Regions from separate parts of the Pseudoalteromonas sp. SG43-6 genome, predicted to be linked through region 2. Evidence: riboswitches for the same ligand, from Rfam matches in the RefSeq annotation. Region 2 holds a riboswitch; the other holds the start of a gene.
What was found. A riboswitch is a leader RNA that binds a small molecule or an ion and turns the genes downstream of it on or off. The one in region 2 is predicted to bind lysine.
Positions count from the first base shown of each region.

Region 1 (7,499 bases), on a different contig from region 2:
TTTATTAATGGGCTTAATAGCTCAACAGCCTGCTCTTCGTCATCGCTAATTAAAGGAATTAAACTTTCAGCTAAACGTGCACAATTCCAATTAGCAATATTAGGTTGATTGCCAAAAGCATAGCGACCTTGGCGATCAATAGAACTAAATACAGTATCAAAATCAAACTGATTCATCATTGCACAAGGGCCATAATCGATGGTCTCACCACTGACGAGCGTATTATCAGTATTCATTACTCCATGAATAAAACCAACGCGCATCCAGCTAACAATCAGGCTAACTTGCTTTTCAATTACCGCACTTAAAAATGCCAAATAACGCGCAGAGCCCGTAGACTTTATCTCAGGATAATGACGCTCAATAGCTAAATCAGCTAAGGCTTTTAAACCAGTCTCGTCACCTTGCGCAGCTAAATACTGAAACGAACCGACACGTATATGACTACTAGCAACGCGGGTAACAATGGCTCCTTGTTGTGGTGGTTGACGGTAAACTGTTTCACCACTGGCAACAACTGCCAAACAACGTGTCGTCGCTATGCCAAGCCCGTGCATTGCCTCACTCATTATATATTCACGTACCGCAGGACCGATTGCACAACGGCCATCACCTCCACGTGAAAATGGCGTAGCACCAGAACCTTTGAGTTGAATGTCCCAAAGCTGTTGCTGCTGATCAGTGACAGCCCCTAATAAATGTGCTCGCCCATCACCTAAACGCGGTGAAAAATGTCCAAATTGATGCCCTGAGTAACCTAATGCCACAGCAGCAACATCGCTGTTATTAAGATTACCAGAAAAAATTACCGCACGTTCTGATGTGACAACCTCAATATTAAGCTGCCTAGCTAACGTATCGTTCCACAGCAGTAAGTTTGGAGCAATAACAGCACTTGGCTGATCAGCCACAGCAAAATCATCAGCAATCTGGGTGTAACGAGCAACTAATTTCATAGTATTCCTTAAGCTTGGGTTGTTTGTATACCAACGCGATTATCGCCCACGCTGTATGCAACTAACAGACTGAGCTCTTGTAGGCTTAATCCGCTTTGTTGCTGCAATTCATTAAAAAAATGTTGAGCGCTGGTAAGTGACTTTTTAGTTTGTAAACCGCCATCAATTATCTTATGAGCACGGAGATAACTTTCTACATCACGCGATAATAAAAAAGTGTCTTTCCCTAAGGTTCGCAATGCATAAGGGCCGGTGTTACCACCTAAACGCGCCCCATGCTTTTTTAAATACCCCCACAAACCAATAATATCGTCGCTCGGCCAATCTGCAATAAACTGACTAAAACTGCCATGTTCACTTGCCACTTCATGGATCATATACGCATTTTCTGGGATCGTTTGCACTTTTTTAAAGTTACGAACGATTCGCTCATCGGTGGCTTTTTGCTCAAGCATATCTGGCGGCATCATTAATAATTTAGCCACACTAAAATCCCAAAATACTTCCCGAAAACCTGGCCATTTATTGTTGATCACTGACCAATAAAAACCACTTTGAAAAATTTTGCGGGTAAACTCTTCAAGCCATGCATCATCAGGTAAAGCAGTTAATTGCTTTGCATTTTGAGGGGCAACAAGTAAGTGCTGTAACATTACTTCGCTACCTTTTCGCTGTGCCGCTCGTTGATATATATCTTGAAATTTTTCCATTACTCACTACCACTACTTGTTATTACGCTTACTGTAACGCTATTTACGTTGTAAAAAAATGTCAGGAGCACATTGCAGCTAAAAATAAACTTAAAAATATCCAGCCTTGACACCTAGACGGCTAAAATGCTTTAATCTTTCGTATTACCCCTATTTAAGGTGTGAGTTTTAAACGATAAAACTTGCACCATGGGCTAGAAGAGGTGCGTTATTCAGGTAACGTATGTGAGGAGCACACACTCCAGTGATCATACGTGAGGGGAATTAACGCCGAGAAGTAACACTTTTTGTGAAGTTTTACTTCGGGCGACTGGGTTGAATCCCAGCGACTGTCACCAATAACAGCTTGGCTGTTAAAATATTTGGTGGAGAGCTTCTGGTCTTAGCGTAATAAGGCCATAGCGCCCTATTATATTAAGCCCATTCGCTCTTCGAATTATTCGTTCGAACGACGTTAATGTGGCTCCAATCATAAAAGCTTATTAACTCCTCGAATCACTTATAAGTTCGTGAGAGATGATCAATAACTTCAATTTAAATGACTACCCTTTGTGGACGGCACTCGTCACGCCATTTACTGACGCTGGTGAAGTCGACTATGCCACTCTTGATCAGTTAGTTGCACAGCAGCAAGTGACTAACAATGGTATTTTATTACTTGGTAGCACTGGCGAAGGCCTCGCACTAACACTCAAAGAGCAACAAGCGATTGTTGAACACGTGTGCCAATTAACGCCAACAGTACCACTGATGGTTGCAGTAGGCGGTATAAACCTAAAGCAACAAATTGCCTGGGTTGAATACTGTAATCAGTTACCCATTCATAGCTATTTACTGGGCACTCCCCTATACGCTAAGCCCGGCGTGGTAGGCCAAACACATTGGTTTGAAAGCTTACTTAATACCAGTAAACATCCTTGCATGCTTTATAACGTACCAGGGCGCAGTGCTGTTGATATTCCATCGGCCGTAATTAGCAACTTGAAAGACCATAAAAACTTGTGGGCACTCAAAGAAGCCAGTGGCGACATTGCTAAATTTGAAGGTTTTAGAAAAGTCGCACCTAATTTAGCTATTTTTAGCGGTGACGATGCACTGATGCCTTACTTTGCCCAGGCTGGCGCAAAAGGTTTAGTCTCTGTGGCTGCTAATGCATGGCCTGTGCAAACCCATGAGTTTGTAAAACGAAGTCTCAGCGGTCAACACCCCAATTTATTTGCCGACTGGTCACAAGCCATTCAAAGCTTGTTTGCTGTCGCAAACCCTATCCCCGTCAAAGTATTGATGCATTTACAAGGGCGAATTAACAGCCCGTACTTACGCCCACCTTTGACGCATCTTGAGTTAACGCAAACTGATTGTATTAACAACGCAAACAACACCATTTTATCTTGGCATTAAATACAGGTTTTTATAATGAGCTGGTTAGAACTACTAAATAATTTAGAATCGGGCGCAGTGCGCGCAGCAACACAAGACGACAACGGCCAATGGCATGCTAACGTTGCAGTAAAACAAGGTATTTTAGAAGCGTTTAAAAATGGCACTAATACCGAATTTCCAGGTGGCTTTGTTGATAAACACAATTTAGCACCACAAGGTTTTGCAGCCGATGCTGGAGTGCGTATGGTACCTGGTGGCTCAAGCGTTCGCCGTGGCGCACACGTTGCTAAGGGCACGATTATTATGCCACCAGCATATGTAAACATTGGTGCCTTTATCGACGAAGGCACTATGGTTGATAGCCACGCGTTAGTGGGGTCGTGTGCGCAAGTAGGTAAAAATGTACATTTAAGCGCTGCAGTACAACTAGGCGGTGTACTTGAACCTATTGGTGCAAGCCCGGTGGTGGTAGAAGACGATGCATTCATCGGTGCAGGTTGCGTGATTGTTGAAGGCGTAGTAGTGAAAAAAGGCGCGGTGCTCGCACCAGGTGTACGCTTATCAGCAACTATTCCTGTTTATGACTGTGTTAATGAGCGCCAGCTGGCTAAAGGCGAGCCTATTCCTGAATACGCGATTGTTATTCCAGGTTCTCGCCCAGCTTCTAATACTTGGGCTCGCGAGCAAGGATTAAGTATGTCGTGTGCATTAATTGTAAAATACCGTGATGAACAAAGTGATGCATCATTGCTGCTTGAAGAGGTTTTACGTTAATGAGCTTTTTGAGCACGCCAGTTAAAACCGCCATTGATGAGCTATCAACTGCGCTTGATACACCCTTTTTTATTTACGACCTTGATACATTAAACGCACACTTAACGCGGTTAGTGACGCAAACTGAGGTAAAACTGTGGTATGCCGTAAAAGCTAACCCATTATCTAAAGTCATTCAAAGCTTAGATAACGCGGGTTTTAACTTTGATGTGGCAAGCAAGGGCGAACTTGAGCAAGTACTTGCTCAAGGTATTAACAGCGAGCGCGTGCTCAATACAGGGCCTGCCAAAAGCCCAAAACAAATTAAACACTTTATTGCGCGCGGCGTACGTACCTTTGTTGCCGAAAGCCTTAATCAAGTACGCTGGCTTAACGAGCAAGCAAGCTTACAAAACTGTCAGTTACAGGTATTACTGCGAGTGCAATTACGCTGGCCTGAAGGGGAAAAAAACCCACTTGGTGGCGATAGCCTTACTCCATTTGGTTTAGGTTGCGATGAATGGCAAGCGCTAAATACTAGCGACTACCCAGCGCTTAATTTTGACGGTCTGCATATTTTTCAGTGGGGCAACATGCTTAGCAGCGACAAACTCGCTGAGCTGTGGACACAAATGATTACGCCGTTAACAAAGCTTGCCAACGACTTAGGTATTCACTTAAAAGTACTCGACTTAGGCGGTGGTTTAGGTATTCCTTACACTCTTGATGCACCAACCTTAAGTTGGGATGCGCTCATTGATGCATTAGCTAACATTAAACATGCCGCAGGCGTACAAGAACTCTGGATGGAGCTTGGCCGTTATGCTGTGGGCGAATGCGGTCATTACGCAACGCCTGTCGTTGAGCGAAAACTTAACTATGCCCAACAACAAGTGATCTTAAGCGGCGGTATTAATCATTTATTGCGCCCTGCAGTCACCAGCCAAGATTTCCCAGCACGATTATTACGAGACTCAACTGCTGCATACAAAACTATGAGCTTATATGGGCCATTATGTACAGCACTTGATTGCTTAGGTGAACACCAATTACCTAGTGATTTAAATGAGCAAGACTGGTTGGTGTTTAGCCAATGTGGCGCGTACGGCTTTACCGAAAGTATGCCGTATTTTTTATGTCATGAGCTAGCCGCTGAATACACATTACAAAATGGCGAGCTTAACTGTATTCGCACAGCTGAAGATGCCAACTACTACTTAAGGTAATTGAGATGAGTACGACTAAAGCTATAAGCCAAGAAAACATAGTAGTTGGTGAAGTTGCCAACGGCCTACCGCTCACAATTCCTGTCTATCGTTTAAAAGGCGATGGCACTGGGCCAAGTGTGTATGTGCAAGCTAATATGCACGGTGCAGAAGTACAAGGCAATGCGGTTATTTACCAATTACTTGAGCAGCTTAAGCATCTTGAACTCAAAGGCGATATCACCCTGGTGCCTTACGCGAACCCAATTGGTTGCAATCAAAAATCGGGCGAATTCACCCTTGGTCGTTTTGATCCAATCACCGGCACCAACTGGAACCGCATGTATCACTGCAATAGTAAGCTCGCGAGCCAATTTGCTGAGCAATATAGTGATGCCGATGAGCAAACCTTAAAAAGTGAGTTTAAAGCCGCACTGATTGATGAAGTAGACCAACAACTAAGCGGTCCAGCTTATCGCCTAACTACAGGCAAACGCATTGCACTTAACTTGCAAAAGTTGGCACACCAAGCTGATATCGTGCTCGACTTACACACAGGCCCCATTTCGAGTCAGCATTTATATTGCCCAGATTATGCCAAGGCCAGTGCCAACTACTTTAATATTCCTCATGTATTAATCATCCCTAATGATTTTGCAGGAGCAATGGATGAAGCAAGTTTTTGCCCATGGTGGCAATTAACCGAGGCATTAGCTCAACAAGGGCGTGAATTTAATGTTCAAGTTGAAGCTTTTACGGTCGAACTCGGCAGCCAAGAAAAAATCGATTTAACTGCGGCCCTTGATGATGCTAATAGTATTTTAAGTTACCTAAATCATAAGCAGGTATTCGTTGATGCCCCCTATCAGCCAAAAGTAATGAAGCGCTACGGCTGTGATTTAAATGATTACCTTGCTTACTATGCACCTATGGGCGGCATGGTTGAGTATATAGCGCCACTTGGCGGCCATATCAAAGCTGGCGAGCCGATTGCTAGAGTATTGCGAATGGAGCGCTACCTAGCAGAGCAACCATTACAAACCCTAACATTTGATTGTGACGCCATCGCGATTTTGCATTTTGCTTCAGCAAGCGTAAACCAAGGCACCGAACTATATAAATTCTTTACTAACGTATTTGAGCTTTAATTTTTATATCAAGCTCAACCCTTCTCATTGCGTGAGAGCACGACTATCCAATTGGAAAAAGTGCATTGAACAAGCGGCTTCGGCCGCTTTTTCTTTGTATTTATGGGCAAAAAGCGCCACAATCAACTAAGTTCAGTAACAATTCACTGATATTCAGTTAAAGTAAATGCTGGATAAATGTATGGGATAGGTATCTTAGTCGTTTTATGATACTGAAATTAGCCTATTCTCATTTACGAAAAACACAATAGCTACTCTCTATTTGATTTTATCAAAGGAATAATAATGACTTGGCACTATGGGATCCTATTTACTGCACTATTATCAAGCTCTGCATTCGCACAATCAGAATCAACAGCAAAAACCAACGAGCAAGATGATGATGTCGAGCTAGTAAAGCAATGTATTTTAAATGAGGCAATTGGCGGGGCTGGCGAGATGACGCTAGCACAACTGCGTGAAAAATGCTCATCACTTGATGAAAGCAAACAACTTACCGCACTCGATAAGCGCCAAGCACGCGAAGAAGTAAGTAAAGAAAACCGTAATGTTATTACCCCACACAAACGTAACTACATTTTACCTGTTTCTTATGTATCCCACCCAAACAATAGCTCGTTTGAAGCGTATGACGAACTAACCGGTGAAAAACAAGATGAACCACTCGATAACTTAGAAGCAAAATATCAGCTTTCAATTAAGGTACCTATTTTCGATGATTTTTCTGATGAAGACCAGGCTATATTTTTTGCCTTTACATTACAGTCATATTGGCAGCTTTATAACAAAGAAAGTTCCTCACCATTTCGTGAGACCAACTATGAGCCTGAAATTTTTTGGGTTAATTATTTAGATAAAAAGCACGTTCCATGGGGCGACGAAATGGCAGTAGTCCTTGGTATTTCGCATCAATCTAACGGTAATAGTCAGCCTGATTCGCGCTCATGGAACCGTATTTATGCAAACTTTTTGTGGGAAAACGATGGCTATGTGTTTAGCTTTAAACCTTGGTACCGTATTTCAGAAAGCGAGAAGGAAACGCCATTAGATCCAAGAGGTGATGATAACCCTGATATTTACAAATACATGGGTTACTTTGAATTTAGCGGTGCATATCGACTTAATGATCATGAATTTAGTTTTATGACCCGCAATAATTTAAATTCAGATAACCGCGGTGCAATTCAGCTTGATTGGTCATTCCCATTATGGGGCCGAGTTCGCGGTTACGCCCAATACTTCAACGGCTACGGTGAAAGTTTAATTGATTATAACGCTGACATAGAACGTATTGGCGTGGGTATATTATTAACTGATTTACTATAAAAAAAGGCCAAGCAATTG
Region 1 covers NZ_JACJEZ010000009.1:101,052-108,550, reverse strand. Annotated here, with positions in the region: gene H5201_RS06015 (YdiU family protein) at 1-956, opposite strand, end outside; gene H5201_RS06010 (DNA-3-methyladenine glycosylase I) at 965-1,666, opposite strand; lysine riboswitch at 1,857-2,050, shown strand; gene dapA (4-hydroxy-tetrahydrodipicolinate synthase) at 2,183-3,067, shown strand; gene H5201_RS06000 (2,3,4,5-tetrahydropyridine-2,6-dicarboxylate N-succinyltransferase) at 3,083-3,823, shown strand; gene H5201_RS05995 (PLP-dependent decarboxylase) at 3,823-5,028, shown strand; gene H5201_RS05990 (succinylglutamate desuccinylase/aspartoacylase family protein) at 5,034-6,155, shown strand; gene H5201_RS05985 (phospholipase A) at 6,441-7,481, shown strand.
Region 1: it holds a riboswitch for lysine, as region 2 does, so the genes downstream of both, dapA (4-hydroxy-tetrahydrodipicolinate synthase) here and lysC (lysine-sensitive aspartokinase 3) in region 2, are expected to answer to the same signal.

Region 2 (7,499 bases):
AAACGGCGCATCTCGTCGTAGTCTTCAATACTACCGGCATTGTCTAAACGGTTACCCAAACGGGCTAAATCTTCAACCAGCACGCTAATTTCTTGCGCCAAGCCTAAATGTTCTTCCTGCAATAAAAAAGTGGCAAAATCTGCAATTGCACGGTTAATTTCAAGTTGTGACGATTTAGCCAAGGGAATAATAATATCTTGGTTTAAAAGGCGGTTGGTTTCTTTGTAAATGCGCTCATTTGACCACGTAGGTTGTTTTTGTTTGATCGCATTTTGCACGTCTTTTAGGCTGAAATCAGCCATTTTAAAACGTTTAAATAGCAGCTCTAACATTCCCCAGTGCTCTGTTAGGGTATTTAGCAACTTTTTAGCTGGGATCATAAAACTCCAAAAATCCTAATTTATCTTGTAAAGCCGGCTTGTTAGGCCTCAGCGATTAGTCGTAGAAAAGCAAATTGACAATAGTTTTACACATTCTTTGGTGCTAGACTGCGCGCCGTGTCGTCCTGCGGCTCATAACATACAATTTTTACATTTTTATAAAGGTTGTTCAAACACCATGGTAACTGCAATTATCCTAACCCTGATAACGCTAGCATTCGTGCTCATCGTTATAGAGGATATTATCCATGTAAACAAGGCCAAAACCACGCTTTTCTTTGGTACTTTATGCTGGATTATCTTATTTATCTCGCCGCTTCACGGGCAAAGCCCCGAAAACGTACAACATCAACTTGACCACAATATTTTAGAGATTGCCACACTCTGGTTGTTTTTAATGGCTGCAATGACCTTTGTAGCCTATTTGAACTCCAAAGGTTTTATCCAAAATATTGTGCATAAGATAATGCCCAGTGCTATTAGCGAACGCAAACTGATGTTTTTGATTGGCGGGTTCTCCTTCTTATTTTCGTCGATTTCAGACAATATCACAGCCACATTAATTTCCCTTGCGGTGGTGATGTCGTTAAAACTCGATCCGAAAAAGCTAATTAAATACGCTACGCTTATCATCTTTAGTGTGAACTCGGGCGGAGTGTCGTTAATTACCGGTGATGTTACTACCTTGATGATTTTCCTTGATGACAAAGTTACCATTGGTCACTTGCTATTGTTGGTTGTGCCTGCGTTATTTAGCGTGGCGCTATTGGCCATTATGCTGTCATTTGGACTCAACGGCCAAGTTGAGTTTACCAAACAAGAGGACCGTCGCATTGAGAAAACAGATATCACTATTGCAGTGATTTTCTTATCAACGATTGTCGGGACATTAACGTTAAGCGTGCTTTATCATGTGCCGCCTTTGTTAACTTTCTTATTTGGTTTGTCGTTGATGTTTTTAGTAGCGCAATTTTTAATGCGCAAAAAAGATGTGAATAAAAAAATCATCGATTATATTCGCGAAATAGAATACGACACCTTACTGTTCTTCGTTGGCGTATTATTACTTGTAGGCGCTCTGAAAGAAGTCGGTATGCTCAGTAAGTTCACTCATCTTTACGAGTTAATGCCAGCACAATACGCTAATTATTTAATGGGTATATTATCAGCTGCGGTTGACAACGTACCACTAACGGCTGCGTTACTTAAAGCTGAAATAGTGATGAGTCCACAACAATGGTTGTCGTTTACGTATGCAACTGGAGTGGGTGGGTCCATGCTTATTATTGGCTCGGCTGCCGGTATTATCGCTATGAGTAAAGTAAAAGCGCTTACCTTTATGAGTTATTTACGTATGTCGGTGTATTTATTAATCGCTTATACAATTGGTTATATGGGATCGTATTTAGCAGGTAGTTTTATTTAATTGCTTTTATTATTTAAAACAACTTGACAGCTAGACGTCTAAACGATAACTTTCAAAGCCCGCTTAATAGCGGGTTTTGTTATTTAATTGCTAATAATTTACGTAATTAATCTAACATTCAGAAGAGGTGCGGTACTTAGGTACTTAATGTTAGGCGACGTATGCCTGTAATCATTAAGGAGGGAAGTACTCGCCGAGGAAAGCAACTGGACGTCACAGTGGTTTTTCGGTTTATGGGGCTGAATCCTCAAAACTGTCACCAATTAGGTGGAGAGCTTCTGGCAGTGGACTTTTCTTATCGAGCACCCCCTTGCCAAGTTCTTCTTGTTTTATCGTGGTATGAATGCCACAAAAGGAGACGACATGAATACCCAATTAGCTGCAACTAACTTGCAACAGTCAGCACAAAATCAAAAATCAGACTACGTAGTCGCAAAGTTCGGTGGCACCAGTGTGGCTAACTTTGAAGCGATGAGCCGTTGCAGTGAAATTATTGTAGCCGATAACAACGTACGAGTAGTGGCCGTTAGTGCCAGCGCAGGAGTGACTAATCACCTTGTGACCTTATGTAAAAAAGATTTATCAGCAGAAGAGCGCAATGAGAATATTGCTGGCGTTATTGCTATTCAAGAAGCTATTTTAAATGAGCTGTCATTGGATGCTGATTTAGCTCATGGCTTTGATGAAACCATTAAAGCTTTTAAGTCACTTGCCAGTGAACCACTAAAATCAAAGCAACAACATGATGAGTTATTGAGCTTTGGTGAGCGTTTATCATCCTATTTATTTACTCAGGTACTGCGTTTAAATGGCTTAAATGCGGTGCGTTTTGATGTGCGACAGGTATTAAAAACCGACAGCCAGTTTTCTAAAGCAACCCCAGATGTAGCTGCAACAGCAATGGCCGCAAAAGAGCATTTAATTCCGTTATTAGCTGAACAGGTTATTGTAACTCAAGGCTTTATAGGCAGCGACGCACATGGTCAAACTACCACACTTGGTCGTGGTGGTTCAGATTACAGTGCGGCATTACTGGCCGAAGCCATAAACGCTAAAAGCGTGCACATTTGGACTGATGTCGTGGGCATTTTTAGCACCGATCCGCGCTTATGTGCTAAGGCTACGCCGATTGCGCGTTTAAGTTTTGATGAAGCGGCCGAAATGGCTACCTTTGGGGCGAAAGTATTACATCCGGCAACTATCTTACCTGCGAGCCGCAGCCATATTAGTGTGTTTGTTGGTTCTAGCCGTGAGCCTGAACGTGGTGGTACCTGGATCGAACGTGAGAAATCACAAATCCCCGGAATTCGTGCTGTCACGCAGCGTAAAAATCAAATATTGTTAACCTTAAAAAGCCCCGAAATGCTTTTGGCTAGTGGCTTTTTAGCTCACGTGTTTACAATTTTAAGTGAGTTTAATATCTCGGTTGATTTGGTAACTACCTCAGAGATAAGTGTTGCAATTACTTTAGATAATGCGCCAAATGCCTCGCGTCCTGAGCTTGATCAAGAATGCCTTGATAAGTTAGCGGAGTTTTGCCACGTGTCGGTTGAGAACAACTTAACCTTAGTGGCATTAATTGGTTCACAAATTCAATTACGTCAGCAAGAAATTAACTTAATGAATGTATTAAGCGATTTTAATATTCGCTTAATTTGTCATGGCGCAAGTAAACATAACCTGTGCTTTTTAGTGGAGCAGAGCGAGTCAGACTTTGTTGTGCAAGCGATCCACAGCCGTTTATTAGAAGTTCAAAACGCCGCGTAATTGGGCGGTAGAATTTACCACAGAGCACTGCCAGTCAGTGCTCTTGTCACTTACCACACTGATATCAAACTCATGATATTGACAACTCAGCGCTGTTAAATTTGCTCGCTCAAGTTCAGTAAATACATTGGGGCTGAGTAATTTTGCAATTGGTTGGCTGGTGGCTTTGGCAAGTGCTTCTTTTAAGGTCCATATTCTAAAAAATCGTTCTGCACTTTGCTGATCTTGCGTTATTAAATTTACCTCATCAAGATGATAAAAATGCTTAGCGAGCTTTGCAAATGGGCGCTTCAGGTTTATTTTTTCAATATCAAAACCAAATTCAATTCGTTCTACATTTAATGCAGCACCCACAAAACCATTAGAGTGGGATAAACAACTACGCAATACAGTGTCACTGTCAGTTATATGTAGCAGTAATTTACTGCTTTGCTGGTCAAATTCAGAGCTAATATGGTTATTTGCTAGATCACGAAATTGTGGCATCGTTTGTTTTACCAAATACTTAAGCAGTAGCCGAGTGGCTAAATATTCTTGCTTGGCTTTGTAACTTTTTCTACGGGTGATCACCGTCAGTTCAAATGGGCTTAATAGTGCGTTTAAATCGAATTCATCAACATTTAACTGCTGGGCATCAAATAATAAAATAGTTTTCGCATTGAACGGCTGCACGCTGTGTTTGGTGATAACGAGTTGCTGTTGAAAAAATAATGCAGGCATAAAATCCACAATTAAAGTGATAAAAGAACAAACATGTTTATATTTTGTGCGGTTGTGCGCTGGTTAATTAAGCCAAGGCAAATTTATTACTCTGTGAGAGTTAAATATGGTTTAATTCACAATAATGAAAAATAATAACAGATTTGTAGATGTATGGCACAATTGCGTGATGGTTTTCAAAGCCGCCTTGGCTTTGTTTTAGCAGCTTCTGGCGCTGCAGTTGGATTAGGTAATATTTGGGGATTTCCCACGCAAGCGGCAAATCATGGCGGCGGCGCGTTTTTACTAGTCTATTTTATAGTTATCTTTTTTTTAGCCTTGCCAGCTTTATACACTGAGTTGTACTTAGGTCATAAAGCGCAAGCTAATCCGGTTAAAGCACTTAGACAAGCATGGCAAGAGCAAGCACCGCAAGTAGGCGCTGCTGCTGGTTATTTAGGTTTAGCCGGTGCGATTGTGATGCTGAGCTTTTACTCAATTGTTGCAGGTTGGATGCTTGCTTATGCCCTTGAACCCATTGCTAGCTTTTTTGGATTTACCACCGTCAGTGCGTTTTTACACACGGATTCGATGGCGCGTAATTTTGTATTTACACCACTGATGCTGATCCTCACTGCGAGTATTATTCTCAAAGGTGTTAAATCTGGCATAGAAACATGGTCGCGACGGTTAATGCCGATGCTATTGGTGTTACTCGTTGTGCTAATTGCTTATATAGCCACGCTTGATGGCGCAAGTGAAGGCTTTGCTGCGTATTTAGTGCCAGACTTTAGCCAAATACTCGACCCAGGTTTAATTATTGCGGCAATGGGACAGGCGTTCTTTTCACTGTCACTGGGTGTCGGTTGTATGATGATTTATGGCTCGTACTTGCAGCCTGATGCTAATTTGCCGCGGTTAACCGCGTCGGTAGCGTTACTTGATACAGGGGTTGCCTTTTTAGCGGGTTTATTAATTATTCCTGCAATTTACGTGGCGCAGCACAATGGCGTGCAAGTATTTAGTGATGGAAAATTAGTGGGAGAAGGGCAACTAATTTTCGCAATTCTACCGCAGTTATTTAATACTATGGGCGAAATTGGCTTATTGGTTGGTTTACTGTTTTTTGTACTTATGTCGATTGCATCGCTCACATCGACTATTTCATCCACTGAAATTCCAGTGGCTTTTTTAGTTGAAAACCATCAAGTAGAGCGTAAAAAAGCGACGTTTTTAGTGAGCTTAACGGTTTTAGCCGCGTCATCGTTGATTATTTTCAATTTTGATTGGCTATTTGGTTTAGTGATCATGGTACTGACTCAGTATCAATTACCGCTTATGGGCTTATTTTACTTTATCACTGTAGGGTGGTTGTGGCGCCGTGGTAATCAATTAAATGAGGCTGCAAGTGGCATGCGTTATTGGTTTGCTCAGTACATACGTTATGTGTGTCCGATACTGATGACCGCCGTGTTCGCTAATGTCGCGTTTGGTTGATAATTTAGCTTTCAGTTTTTTAGTTTTAATTGTTAATATATAGTGTTGTACCAATCGTTTTAAGTTACTGACCATTTATAGCGACAGATAAATGGTTAAATATTTAAGTCGATTGGTATTATATCCAGGGAGGAATTATGAACATAGATGTTAAAGTCCCCACGCTTCCAGACTCAATAAACACAGCGGATATCGCTAAACTTTATGTTAGTGAAGGCCAACTCGTTTATGCCGGTGATGTGTTATTTGATGTTGAAACTGAAAAAGTTGTTTTAGAAATAATGGCCGACTGCAGTGGCATTATTGAGAATATAACGATTGCAAATGGCGACCATGTTAATCCTGAACAGGTTGTAATGACTTTGCAGCAGCTTGCAGACAGCGAACTGCCAGCAAGACCAACAGCTCAACAGCCTCAACCGCGAGTAAACGACTCAGAAAATGACGTTATTGTTTCTCCTTGGTTGAGTAAACTAAATAAAAGTTTAATTATTGCTCTAGCAGTCGGCGCTTTAGCCATCCTTTTTGTGCTGGGTAAATAGCTAAGATGACCAATTATGTAAACCACCCAAGATATGGCAGCGAGCCAATCCTCTCTGGTAATAGTTATACAAAGCAAGAAATCGAGAATGCCTTTTGGCGATATTCAAGTGTTCATTACTTCCCTGAGACGGCAATCCCCGCAGTTATCGAAAAACAATGTGACAGTTTATATCCAAGGCAACTCTATGTTGATATAGAAGAGCAATGTGTAGATTGCCATAGAGCGTTTATATTTTTTGCTAAAGAGCAGCAATATTGGTTTGAAGAATTAAAGTTTTGGATTGATGCACATGCGATCAAGTGCTTTGAATGCAGAAAGAAAACCCGTGCAATAAACCGGCTGCAAATTACCTATGCAAACTTAATCATTAAAGAGCATATAACGCTTGAGGAAACTCAATTGCTCAAGTCCAGCGCGCAGCAACTTTTTGAGTCAGGAGTTATTAAGAAGATTAATAAAATAAATGCTATCCGTAAAATGTAAGTAGACGTACTTAAGAGACCTATGTGATTACGTCTTAACTTGATTTGTCAGAACCGATAAATAGGACTCAATCAAGTCTGGCTGTCACAGATGTGCCAAAATCAGACCTTCAGGCGTAACTCGTTTCTGCCCCATTATGAGTTAACGTAAATACTCTATAGGTCGATTTTGAGCGATCAGCGGTCATTGGGGGTTGGCTAAATATAATTGCTTAATGGTGAAACATTAGGTTTAATGGATACATAATAAACGCTGAGTAACGCAGGGACAGCTTAGATACGATAGACACGCCAGTAAAGTTGGCTTGATATCGCTTAGACTATTAAAAGCAAATCCCCATAGCATTAGTAACACTAACTCTGACACACCGAGCAGGTAGCGCCTCAGTCCAACAAGCGATTATGCAACACAAACTGCGTGTCGCACAAATACTAAAATGTTAAGTTCAAATGGAGAGAATTTTGGAATTTGAAAGTTTAAACATAGAGAACATTATTTATGGTGCACTCGGATCGGCATTATTCGCTCTCATAGTTTTTATAATTCCCAAAGTATTAGGGTTTATAGCGAGAGTTTTGTCGAAGTATTCACAAGGCATAAAAAGCCGAAGGCTTAAAACGCTTTGGCTAAAATATACTGGAGTAGAACACTTTAATAAAAATGAAGACCTGCAGGGGCATGCCTGCCAAACAGGGCTTATCTA
Region 2 covers NZ_JACJEZ010000036.1:4,265-11,763, reverse strand. Annotated here, with positions in the region: gene H5201_RS15175 (hypothetical protein) at 1-380, opposite strand, end outside; gene nhaD (sodium:proton antiporter NhaD) at 559-1,806, shown strand; lysine riboswitch at 1,921-2,092, shown strand; gene lysC (lysine-sensitive aspartokinase 3) at 2,170-3,573, shown strand; gene H5201_RS15160 (4'-phosphopantetheinyl transferase superfamily protein) at 3,550-4,293, opposite strand; gene H5201_RS15155 (sodium-dependent transporter) at 4,447-5,769, shown strand; gene H5201_RS15150 (biotin/lipoyl-containing protein) at 5,907-6,311, shown strand; gene H5201_RS15145 (zinc-ribbon domain containing protein) at 6,317-6,796, shown strand; gene H5201_RS15140 (hypothetical protein) at 7,258-7,499, shown strand, end outside.